3 regions of the Kitasatospora sp. NPDC003701 genome follow, and region 2 is predicted to be linked to each of the others. Evidence: riboswitches for the same ligand, from Rfam matches in the RefSeq annotation. Region 2 holds a riboswitch; each other region holds the start of a gene.

What was found. A riboswitch is a leader RNA that binds a small molecule or an ion and turns the genes downstream of it on or off. The one in region 2 is predicted to bind S-adenosylmethionine.
Region 1: linked by a shared signal. The riboswitch ahead of ACWDRR_RS05405 (ABC transporter substrate-binding protein) and the one ahead of ACWDRR_RS03290 (aminotransferase class V-fold PLP-dependent enzyme) in region 2 are both predicted to bind S-adenosylmethionine.
Region 3: linked by a shared signal. The riboswitch ahead of thrC (threonine synthase) and the one ahead of ACWDRR_RS03290 (aminotransferase class V-fold PLP-dependent enzyme) in region 2 are both predicted to bind S-adenosylmethionine.

The regions. Positions count from the first base shown of each region.
Region 1 is NZ_JBSFNM010000004.1:65,175-68,949, forward strand. Features, by position in the region: gene ACWDRR_RS05400 (ADP-ribosylglycohydrolase family protein) at 138-1,232, shown strand; SAM riboswitch class IV at 1,438-1,547, shown strand; gene ACWDRR_RS05405 (ABC transporter substrate-binding protein) at 1,866-3,506, shown strand; gene ACWDRR_RS05410 (ABC transporter permease) at 3,503-3,775, shown strand, end outside.
Region 2 is NZ_JBSFNM010000002.1:256,933-260,707, forward strand. Features, by position in the region: gene ACWDRR_RS03280 (rhomboid family intramembrane serine protease) at 1-278, shown strand, start outside; gene ACWDRR_RS03285 (Lrp/AsnC ligand binding domain-containing protein) at 320-601, shown strand; gene ACWDRR_RS03290 (aminotransferase class V-fold PLP-dependent enzyme) at 612-1,991, opposite strand; SAM riboswitch class IV at 2,043-2,160, opposite strand; gene trpD (anthranilate phosphoribosyltransferase) at 2,351-3,427, opposite strand; gene ACWDRR_RS03300 (hypothetical protein) at 3,550-3,775, opposite strand, start outside.
Region 3 is NZ_JBSFNM010000015.1:183,183-186,957, forward strand. Features, by position in the region: gene ACWDRR_RS17165 (ubiquitin-like small modifier protein 1) at 324-602, opposite strand; gene thrC (threonine synthase) at 658-1,944, opposite strand; SAM riboswitch class I at 1,962-2,093, opposite strand; gene ACWDRR_RS17175 (glucosyl-3-phosphoglycerate synthase) at 2,243-3,280, shown strand; gene ACWDRR_RS17180 (alpha,alpha-trehalose-phosphate synthase (UDP-forming)) at 3,335-3,775, shown strand, end outside.

The DNA.
Region 1 (3,775 bases), on a different contig from region 2:
ACCGCTGCCCCGGGGACCCGACCCCCGGGGCAGCGGCAGGCCGTTCCGCGGCGGCACGGCCTGCGATCGACCCCGTGTGATGGGATGTCGTCGACGGGACAGACGCGGGGGCGGCCGGGAACGGGCAGGGCGGGGCGATGGTGCGGATGGTGACCGTGGACGAGTCGCGGGCGCGGGGGCTCATGCTCGGGTCGGCGCTGGGGGACGCGGCCGGGGTGGTGCGGGGCCGCTGGCCGGCCGAGGGGCCGTTGCCGATCGGCGTCAGTACGCAGCTGGCGGCGTTCACCGCGGAGGGCGCGATCCGCGCCTCGGTGCGGATGAACCACCGGGGCATCAGCCACGCACCGTCCGTGGTGTGGCACGCGTACTGCCGATGGGCCGTCCTCCAGGGGATCGAGCCCGAACGGATCTCCGAGCGCTGGACGGCCGGTGGTGGAAGTGCCTGGCCGGACGGCTGGCTCGTGCAGGTGGCCGGTCTGGCGGTGCGTCGTGGCTCCGCACCGGCCACCGTCACGGCTCTGACCGGACTGCAGCAGGGCACGCCGGAGAGGCCGGTGACCGGTAGCCGGGGTGCTCACGCGGTCACCCGGGGGCTGCCGCTCGGGCTGCTGTGGGCGCTGTCCGGCCCGGGCACCTGCGCCCTGCCGGTCCGCCAGACGGCGGCCCTCACCCACGGCGCCCGGGACGCCCAGGACGCCGCCGTCGGTGCGGCCCAGCTGGTGGCCCACTGCCTCACGGAGAGCGATCCGATCGGGGCCTGGACGGCGTCCTCGCCCGGCGACGGGCACCCGTTCGACGCCGTGGTCCGCACCCTGCCGATGCCGTACTCGGCGGTCCCGGACACGGTCCTCGACCTGCTGAAGGCGCCGGGGGGCAGCCCGGATCCCGGGCAGCTCGCCTGGATCGCCCCGGATGCGACGGCCTCCTCGGCGCTGCTGGGCGCCCTCTTCGTCGTCTCGCGCTTCCCGGGCCGGGACACCGTGGGCGCCGCGCTGGAGTTCGCCGCCGGCGCGCCCGACGGAGCCTCGGTGGCGTGCACGGCGGGTGCGCTGCTCGGCGCCGCACACGGTGTCGGGGCGCTGCCGGCAGGGCTGCTGAGCCGGCTCGAACTCGCCTGGGTGATCGACACATTGGCGCGTGACCTGTTGCAGGAGTATGTCGATTCGCCCGGCGGCGGCGACTACCGGCCGGCTCGTGACCCCCTCTGGCGGGCCCGCTATCCGGGCTGGTGACGCCGGCCGGCCCGCCCGGTCGGCACCCGGAACTCCCCGTCGCGCGCCATGACCGCTGGTCAGCGGGGTCGGGGCGGGTCTCGCTGCCGCCCGTCACCGGCCCCGCGCGGTGGCGCCGGAGGAGCGTCGAGCGCGGCGGCCTCCTCGCCGACCCGTCCTCAACGGGCATTGACGCCAAGAGTTTTGTTGATCTACGGTTCCAGCGCGCCACGAGTTCCGGTGTTCAAGCCCTGGCTGGCCGGACGGCAACCCCCTGACGCGGTGGGGTGCTCCAGGTGAGGGCTCGGTGGACGTTCCGTTCCGCAAGCGCGACCGCTCCGGCCACCGGCCGGGGCCAGGACCAGGAGGCCGGTATGGCAGGGCTGTTCAGCCGCCGCCACATCGACCTGTTGCTGGTCTCCAGCGCGCTCTGTCGTCGCTGACCATCGGACGGCCGGACGGCCGGACCGGTCCAGTGACCGACCACTTCGCGATGCGCACCGCCCGGACACCGGCACGGCCAGGGCACGCCCGGGGCCCCGGCCAAGGGCACGCCCAGGCCCCGGCCAGGGGCACGCCCAGGCCCCGGCCAAGGGCACGCCCACGGGCACAGCGCACTCGCGTCCATCACGCGTGCGGAAGCAGAGAACTCCCATGTCATCTTTCATCGCTTCGACCAGACACAGCCTCGCGGTCATCTCCCTCGGTACGGCGGCGGTGGTGGCCCTGACCGCCTGCACCAGCTCCCGGACCGCCGGCGGCACCGGCGGGACGGCGGCGAAGGCCCTCACCATCGGCACCACCGACCAGGTGACCGGTCTCGACCCGGCGGGCTCCTGGGACGCGGGCTCCGGGACGATCGAGAGCGAGGTGTACGCGACCCTGCTCAGCGCCAGGAACGGCTCCTCCGAGGTGTCGCCGGACCTCGCGTCCGCGATCGCGCTGACCGACCCCACCACCTACACGGTCACGCTGAAGCCGGGCCTCAAGTTCGCCAACGGGCACGATCTGACGTCCTCCGACGTCAAGTTCAGCTTCGACCGGCAGCTGGCGATCGCGGACAAGAACGGCCCCTCCTCGCTGCTCTACAACCTCGGGGCGGTGGCGGCCCCGGACCCGGCGACGGTGGTGTTCACCCTCAAGTCGGCCAATGACACGCTGTTCCCGCAGGTCCTCTCCACCGCGGCCGGCTACATCGTGGACGAGCAGGTGTTCCCCGCGGACAAGGTCCTCGACGACGCGGCCGTCGTCGCGGGCAAGCCCTGGAACGGCCCGTACGCGATCGGCAGCTACGACCGGAACTCGCTGGTCTCGTTCACCGCGAACACCGCCTACCAGGGGCAGTTCGGTACTCCGAAGACCCGGAACGTCCAGCTCAAGTACTACACGGACGCCGGCAACCTCAAGCTCGACGTCCAGCAGGGCACGATCGACGTGGTCTACCGCACCCTGCCCATCACCGACCTCCAGGACCTCTCCACCAAGCAGGGGATCACGGTCCACACCGGCTCCGGCAACGGCATCCGGTTCATCGTCTTCAACCTCAAGACCCAGCCCTTCGGGTCGGCCACCCAACAGGCCGACCCGGCCAAGGCCCTGGCGATCCGTCAGGCGGTGGCCGACTCGATCGACCGGGCGCAACTCGCCTCGCAGGTCTACAAGAACACCTTCCAGCCGCTCTACACCTCCGTCCCCGACGGCATCACCGGTGCCACCGCGTCCCTCAAGTCGCTCTACGGCGACAAGCAGGGCGGTCCGGACAAGGCCGCGGCGGCGCGGCGGCTCTCGGCGGCCGGGGTGAGCACCCCGGTCACCCTGAACCTGCAGTACAACTCCGACCACTACGGCTCGTCCTCGGCGGACGAGTACGCGCTGGTCAAGACCCAGCTGGAGGCCACCGGCCTGTTCAAGGTGGAGCTCCAGTCCACCGCCTGGGCCCAGTACGGCAAGGAGCGCGTCGCCGACCAGTACCCGCTCTACCAGCTCGGCTGGTACGCGGACTACCTCGACGCCGACAACTACCTGTCCTCCTTCTACGCCGAGAACAACTGGGTGAACAACGGCTACACCGACCCCGCCGTGCGGGCGCTGATCAAGCAGGAGGAGACGGAGACCGACCCGGCCAAGCGCACCGCGCTGATCCGGCAGGTGCAGGACGAGACCGCCGCCGCGCTGCCGCTGCTGCCGCTGCTCCAGGGCTCCACCGCGATCGTCACCCGGGGCGGGATCGACGGCGTGCCGGAGAAGCTCACCAGCGCGTACCAGTTCCGCTGGGCGGAGCTCTCGAAGAAGTGACCGTTCACGCGCAGGACGCCCCCGGCGCCGTCGGCCCGTCCGGCGGCGCCGCCGGGTACGGGCTCGCCCGCTACCTGGTCGTCCGCTTCCTCCTGATCGTCCCCACCGTGCTCGTCCTGGTCAGCGTCGTGTTCTTCCTGATGCGCGCCACCGGCGACCCGATCACCACGGCCTTCGGCGACCGGCTGACCCCGGCCCAGCTGCAGGAGCGGCTGCACCGGGCGGGCTACGACCGGCCGCTGCTCACCCAGTACCTCGACTACCTGCGT
Region 2 (3,775 bases):
GGGTGCTGATCGGCGCCTCGGGGGCGATCGCCGCCGTGCTCGGCGCCTACCTGCGGCTGCACCCGCGCGCCCGGGTGACCACGCTCGTCCCGCTGCTGCTCTTCCTGCCGCTGCGGTTCCCGGCCTGGCTGGTGCTCGGCCTCTGGTTCGCACTGCAGTGGTGGTCGGTGCACTCGGCCGGACCCGGCGTCGCCTACCTGTGCCATGTGATCGGCTTCTCGGCGGGCTTCCTGTACGCCTGCACGCTGGCCACCCGCCCCTCGCGACGGCCCGGCTGACGCCCGATACCCTGGCGACACCTCACAAAGGAGCCCAAAAAGTGATCACCGCCATCGTCCTGATCAAGACCAGCGTCGACCGCATCCCGGAGATCGCCGAGGCGATCGCGGCCATCGAGGGCGTCAGCGAGGTCTACTCGGTCACCGGCGGCTACGACCTGGTGGCGATGGTGCGGGTACGCCGGCACGACGACCTGGCCGACGTGATCCCCGGCCGGCTGAACAAGGTCCCGGGCGTGGCCCACACCGAGACCCAGATCGCCTTCCGCACCTACTCCCAGCACGACCTGGAGACCGCCTTCGCACTCGGCCTGGGCGAGTAGCCGGTCCCGCTCAGACCGCGCGACGGCCCCTGTCGACCTGCACGGTGGCGACGCAGCGGCCGCCCTCGTTGCGGTAGTTCCAGGCCGCGCCGTCCGTGACCAGCTCGCGGACGGCGGTCAGGAACCGGTCGATGTGCTCGTCCGGGGTGCCCGCGCCGAAGCTGACCCGGATCGCGTTCAGGCTGCGCTCCCCCGGCAGCGACGACTCCGGGGCGCCGCACTCGGACGGCGCCACGTCCTCGTCACCGAGCAGGGTGCGCACCAGCGGGTGCGCACAGAACAGCCCGTCGCGCACCCCGATGCCGTACTCGGCGGAGAGCGCCGCCGAGAAGTGCGAGCTGTTCCAGCCCTGGACGACGAAGGAGAGCACGCCCACCCGGGCCGAGTCGGCGCCGAACAGGTTCAGCACCCGCACCTGCGGGACCTCCGCCAGGCCGGCCGTCAGCCGGGCGATCAGCTGCTGCTCCCGGGCCTCCAGCGCGTCGAAGCCGGCCTCGGTCAGCGCCCGGCAGGCCGAGGCGATGGAGTAGGCGCCGATCACGTTCGGCGAACCGGCCTCGTGCCGGGCCGGGCCGGTGTGCCACTGCACGGCCACCGAGCCGTCGGCCTCGCGGGCCACCGTCCGGGTCGCACCGCCGCCGGCCAGGTACGGCTCGGCCTCGTCCAGCCAGTCCGCCCGGCCGGCCAGCACCCCGGCGCCGAACGGCGCGTAGATCTTGTGCCCCGAGAAGGCGATCCAGTCCACGCCCAGCTCGCGCACCGAGACCCGGTGGTGCGGGGCGAGCTGCGCGGCGTCCAGCACCACCCGGGCGCCGTGCCGGTGGGCGGTCTCGGTCAGCTCGGCGACCGGCCAGAGCTCACCGGTGACGTTGGAGGCGCCGGTGACGCAGAGCAGCTTGGGGCCCTCGGGGGCCTCGGCCAGCGCGGCGTCCAGGGCGGCGACCGCCTCGGCGCGCGAGCGCGGGGCGCGCAGGTAGGTGACGCTCAGCCCGGCGTGGCGCCAGGGCAGCAGCGAGGCGTGGTGCTCGGTCTCGAAGGCGAACACCCGGGTACCGGCCGGGACGGCGCCGGCCAGCAGGTTCAGCGAGTCGGTGGTGGCCCGGGTGAAGACCACCTGGTCGCCCTCACGCAGGTCGAGGAAGTCCGCGACGGTGCGGCGGCTCTGCTCGAAGAGGTCGGTGGAGAGCTGCGAGAGGTAGCCGGCGCCCCGGTGCACGCTGCCGTAGTAGGGGGCGTAGGCGGCGACGTCGTCCCAGACCCGCTGGAGCGCCGGGGAGCTGGCGGCGTAGTCGAGCGCGGCGTAGGTGACCTTGTCACCGTTGACCAGCGGGACCTCGACATCGTGGCCGAGGACGGGGAGCGGGGCGCAGATTTCGGTGGCGACGGACATGAGGATGCACTCCTTCGACGGGTAAGGACCCCGGGAGTGCGTATCAGCCGGCGTCCGCGCTTGTCGCGCGGACGGATTGCCGCGAGACCCGGTCCTCACCCAGGGCACCCCGCCACGGACGGAGGGTTGCCGGACAGCCAGCTGGGGCTTTGCGCTGTCACTCATGACCTGGCGAAGACTCTAGGTCGCGTCCGCCGAGTGGTCAAACAACGGTCCACCATCCGGACGGCGCCGTCGCCCGCTCGCCTCCGGGCCGCTCTCGTCCGGTACCCACGGTCCGACGCCGCCCTCCCCCCAGGGCCTGCGGGGCGCGCGAAGGGCCCGCGGAGGGCGTCCCCCCGCGGGCCCCAACAGTCGCTTCACGCCCTGGCGGTGGCCTCCGACCAGCGACGCAGCAGGTCCTGGGCGGCACCCGAGTCGATGGCCGCCGCGGCCCGCTCCATCCCGGCCGCCAGCTGCTCGGTGAGCGGTGCGTCGGTGAGGTCCAGCGCCACCAGCGCCGTCGCCGTGTTCATCAGGACGGCGTCCCGCACCGGCCCGCGCTCCCCGGCCAGCAGCCGGCGCGCGACGTCCGCGTTGAACGCCGGGTCCCCGCCGCGCAGCGACTCGATGCCGACCAGCTCGATGCCGACCTCACGCGGGTCGAAGGAGGTCTCGGTGACCTCGCCGTCGCGCACGATCCAGACCCGCGAGGTGGTGGTGATGGTCAGCTCGTCCAGGCCGTCGTCGCCGCGGAAGACCAGCGCGGTGGATCCGCGCCGGGCCAGCACCCCGGCGATCAGGGAGGCCAGCCGGGTGTCGAAGCAGCCGATCGCGTGCGCGGTCACCTTGGCCGGGTTGGTCAGCGGGCCGAGGGTGTTGAACGCGGTGGGCACCCCGAGGCCGCTGCGGGCCGGGGCGGTGTGCCGCATCGCGGGGTGGAACTTGGCCGCGAAGCAGAAGGTCAGCCCGACCTCCTCGGCGACCTCGGCGACCCGCCGGGCCGAGAGGTCCAGATTGACGCCGAGCTTCTCCAGCACGTCCGAGGAGCCGCTCGCCGAGGAGGCGGCCCGGTTGCCGTGCTTGACCACCTTGGCGCCGGCCGCCGCCGCGACGATCGCCGACATGGTCGAGATGTTGACGGTCTTCGCCCGGTCGCCGCCGGTGCCCACGATGTCCACCGCCGGACCGGGGATGGAGAGCGGTTCGGCGTGCGCGTACATCGAGTCCACCAGGCCGACGATCTCGTCGACCGTCTCGCCCTTGGCCCGCAGGGCGACCATGAAGCCCGCCATCTGGACCGCGGAGGCCTCGCCGCTCATGATCCGGTCCATCGCCCAGGCGGTGTCCGCCCGGTCCAGGTCCTCGCCCCGCAGCAGCGACGAGAGGATGTCCGGCCAGGTGCGGACCACCTGCACGGGGTCCTTGCCGCCGTTCGCAGGGTTCACGTTCACCATGGCTGACTCCAGCTCTTGTCGGTTCCCCGAGGGGATGTCCGTACGGATGGAGTCAGCCTATCGAGCGGCGGGGCGCCACCGCCCCGCCGCCGCCTTCACTTCTCTCGTACTGAGACGCGCCCCTAGCGGGTGGCCGGCGCCCGCTTCGCCAGCCGGGCCCGGAGCAGGGTGGCGGCCGCCTCGGCCAACGCCACCGGGTCCACCGGGTGGGAGATGGCCGCGTCGGCCCGGCTCCAGGCGGCCAGCCAGGAGTCCTGCGGCCGGCCGATCAGCACCAGCAGCGGCGGGCAGCCGTAGATCTCGTCCTTCAACTGCCGGGCGAGCCCCAGGCCACCGGCCGGCACCGCC
Region 3 (3,775 bases), on a different contig from region 2:
GCCGGACATAGCGGACGAATTACCCAAATGCCTTCGAGAATTCTGACATCGGCCTGACATGTTTCACGGTCACGGCCCCGGCGCCGGTCTCAGCGGCCGGACAGACACCGGCGGTACGGGCGCGGACGGATTCGAGTACCGGGGCGAGGGGGGAGGGGAGGCCCTCTTCCCGGACGAGCGACACTCTACTCCCCCGGACCGCGAAATATTCCCGCCGGAATGCGACGGGCCGCCCGCGCGTACGGAGATCGGAATTCCGTACGCACGAACGGCCCGGTCGGAAACGGCCCGGCCGATAAACGGCCTGGTCGGAAAGGGGCGGATCAGCAGCCGCCGGCCACCGCCGGAATGATCGAGACGCTCGCGCCGTCCTTGATCTCGGTGGCCAGACCCTCCGCGAAGCGCACGTCGTCGTCGTTGACGTAGACGTTCACGAACCGGCGCAGCTTGCCGGCGTCGTCCAGGATCCGGGCGGCGATCCCGGCGTGGTTCTTCTCCAGGTCGGCGATGACGTCGCCCAGGGTGGCGCCCTCGGCGGTCACCTCGGCGGTGCCGCCGGTGTAGGTGCGCAGGATGGTCGGGATGCGGACGGTGGCGCTCATGGGGGTCTCCTCGGGCAGAACGGCGGAACGGCGGTGCGGCGGGGCTGCGGGCGGGTCAGGCGGTCGCGAGGCCGGCGTCGCGGAACGAGGCCAGCGTCGGGCGGATGACGGCGGTCATCCCGGAGTCGGAGACGGCGTCCAGCGTCTTCAGGCCGTCACCGGTGTTGATCGCGACGGTCTCCTTGGCCGGATCCAGCTGCCCCGTCTCGACCAGCTTCTTCAGCACGCCGACGGTCACCCCGCCCGCGGTCTCGGCGAAGATGCCCTCGGTGCGGGCCAGCAGCTTGATCGCGGCCACCACCTCGGCGTCGGTGACGTCCTCGACGGCCCCGCCGGTGCGGCGGGCGATGTCCAGCACGTACGGGCCGTCGGCCGGGTTGCCGATCGCCAGCGACTTGGCGATGGTGTCCGGCTTGACCGGCCGGATGACGTCCTGGCCGGCCTTGAAGGCCGCCGACACCGGCGAGCAGCCCGCCGCCTGGGCGCCGAAGATCCGGTACGGCCGGTCCTCGACCAGGCCCAGCTTGATCAGCTCCTGCAGACCCTTGTCGATCTTCGTCAGCTGCGAGCCCGAGGCGATCGGGATGACGATCTGCTCCGGCAGCCGCCAGCCGAGCTGCTCGCAGATCTCGTAGGCCAGCGTCTTGGAGCCCTCGCCGTAGTACGGGCGCAGATTGACGTTCACGAAGCCCCAGCCCTCACCGGCCGGGTCCCCGATCAGCTCCGAGCAGAAGCGGTTCACGTCGTCGTAGTTGCCCTCGATGCCGACCAGCTCGCCGCCGTAGACACCGGCCATCACGACCTTGCCCTGCTCCAGGTCGTGCGGGATGAACACGCAGGACTTGAACCCGGCCCGGGCCGCCGCCGCGCCCACCGCACCGGCCAGGTTGCCGGTCGAGGAGCAGGAGAGGGTCGTGAAGTCGAACGCCCGCGCCGCCTCGATCGCGCAGGCGACCACGCGGTCCTTGAACGAGTGCGTCGGGTTGCCCGAGTCGTCCTTGACGTGCAGCTGGGCGGTGAAGCCGAGCTCGCGGCCCAGGTTGTCCGCCTTCACCAGCGGGGTCCACCCCGGGTTGAGGTTCGGCTTGCCGGCGACGTCGGCCGGGACGGGCAGCAGCGGGGCGTAGCGCCAGATCGACGCCGGACCGGCCTCGATCCGCTTGCGGAGCTCCTCCGCGCCCTCGCTGCCGAAGTCGTAGGCGATCTCCAGCGGCCCGAAGCACTCCAGGCAGGCGAAGCTGGGACCGAGCGGGAACCGGGTGCCGCACTCCCGACAGGACAGTGCGACGGCAGGGCCGAGATCAACGGTTGCGGGTGCGGGTGCGGCGGTGTCGACAGCCATGATGGCGGAGGCCTCTCTCCTCATCTTCCCCGTGACGCGGGCGCGCCACAGGACGGAATTGGCACCTGTCCCGCCGGGGCCGAAGCCTGCCGTGCGAGAAGGTTGCCGGGACGTCAACGGGCCGTTCCCTCAGTCCCTCTGGATGAGCTCTGTGAAGTTGTGGTCCTGCTCAGCGGTGACCCCGGCGTGCGAAGGTCCGATCGCTGTACGAAGACTGTATCCGAAGGCGTCAACCCTGAACGGGACCGTCCGCCACGCGAGATGCCCCGTCCCACCCCGATCCGCCGAGGAGAGTTCCGTGCCCGCCGAACCGACACCCGCGCTCCTCCCGAAGGCGGCGTCCTGGCTGCGCCGCCGCTCGTGGAGCGCGGCCGACCGCCCGGTGCACGCCCTGCTGGAGGCCAAGCAGGCGGCGGGCCCGGCCGGCACCGTCAGCGTGGTGCTGCCCGCCCTGGACGAGGAGGCCACCGTCGGCGACATCGTCCGCACGGTGCGCCGCGAGCTGATGGAGAAGCTGCCCCTGGTCGACGAGCTCGTCGTCGTCGACTCCGGCTCCGTCGACGGCACCGCCGCCGCGGCCGCCGCGGCCGGCGCCCGGGTGGTCCACCGCGACGACATCCTGCCCCGGCTGCCCGCCGCCCCCGGCAAGGGCGAGGTGCTCTGGCGCTCGCTGCTGGTCACCACCGGCGAGATCGTCTGCTTCGTCGACGCCGACCTGCGGGCCTTCGACCCCACCTTCGTCTCCGGCATCATCGGCCCGCTGCTCACCGAGCCGGACATCCAGCTGGTCAAGGCCATGTACGACCGCCCGCTCGAAGTGGCGTCGAGCGGCTCCGCCACCGGCGACGCCGCCGTCGTCCCCTCCGGCGGCGGGCGGGTCACCGAGCTGGTCGCCCGCCCGCTGCTCAACCTGCACTGGCCGGAACTCGCCGGTTTCGTGCAGCCGCTCGGCGGCGAGTACGCGGCGCGCCGCTCGCTGCTGGAACGGCTGCCGTTCCCCACCGGCTACGGCGTCGAGCTCGGCCTCCTGGTGGACGCCCTGGAGTTCGCCGGCCTGGACGCCCTCGCCCAGGTGGACGTCGGCGTACGCCACCACCGCCACCAGGACGGCCAGGCACTCGGCCGGATGGCCGCCACCATCTACCGCACCGCGCTGGAGCGCCTCGACCGCACCCACCGGCTGAAGGCCTCGGCCGACCTCGTCCACCCGCTGCTCACCCAGTTCACCCGCGACCCGCAGACCCGCGCCTTCACCGCGCACACCCACCCGGTCACCGCGGTGGAGCGGCCCCCGATGCACACCGTCGCCGAGTACGCGAACCGCCACGGCGGTTAGGTCCGGGGGCCGGGCGGGGGTTTGCCGACCCGGGCCCACGGCAACATGCCAACCATGGGCGATCTCACGACCGAACGTTCGAGTGCGACCGGTTCCGCCGCCGTCCTGGTGGCCTCCAACCGGGGACCGGTGTCCTTCAGCACGGCGGACGACGGCACCCTGACCCTGCGCCGAGGCGGCGGCGGGCTGGTGTCGGGGCTCTCCGCGATCGACGACCCGCACGCCGTCTGGGTCTGCGCGGCGCTCGGCGACGCCGACCGCCGGGCCGCCCGGGAGGCCCCGGACGGCCGCCTCGACCGCGCCGGCCACGAGGTCGGCGGGCAGGCCGTCCGGATGCTCGACATAGATCCGGAGACCTTCGCCGACGCCTACAACGGCGTCGCCAACTCCACCCTCTGGTTCGTCCACCACCTGCTCTACGCCACCCCGACGGCCCCCTCCTTCGGCGCGGAGTTCCGCACCGAGTGGCAGTCCTACACCGCCTACAACGCCGCC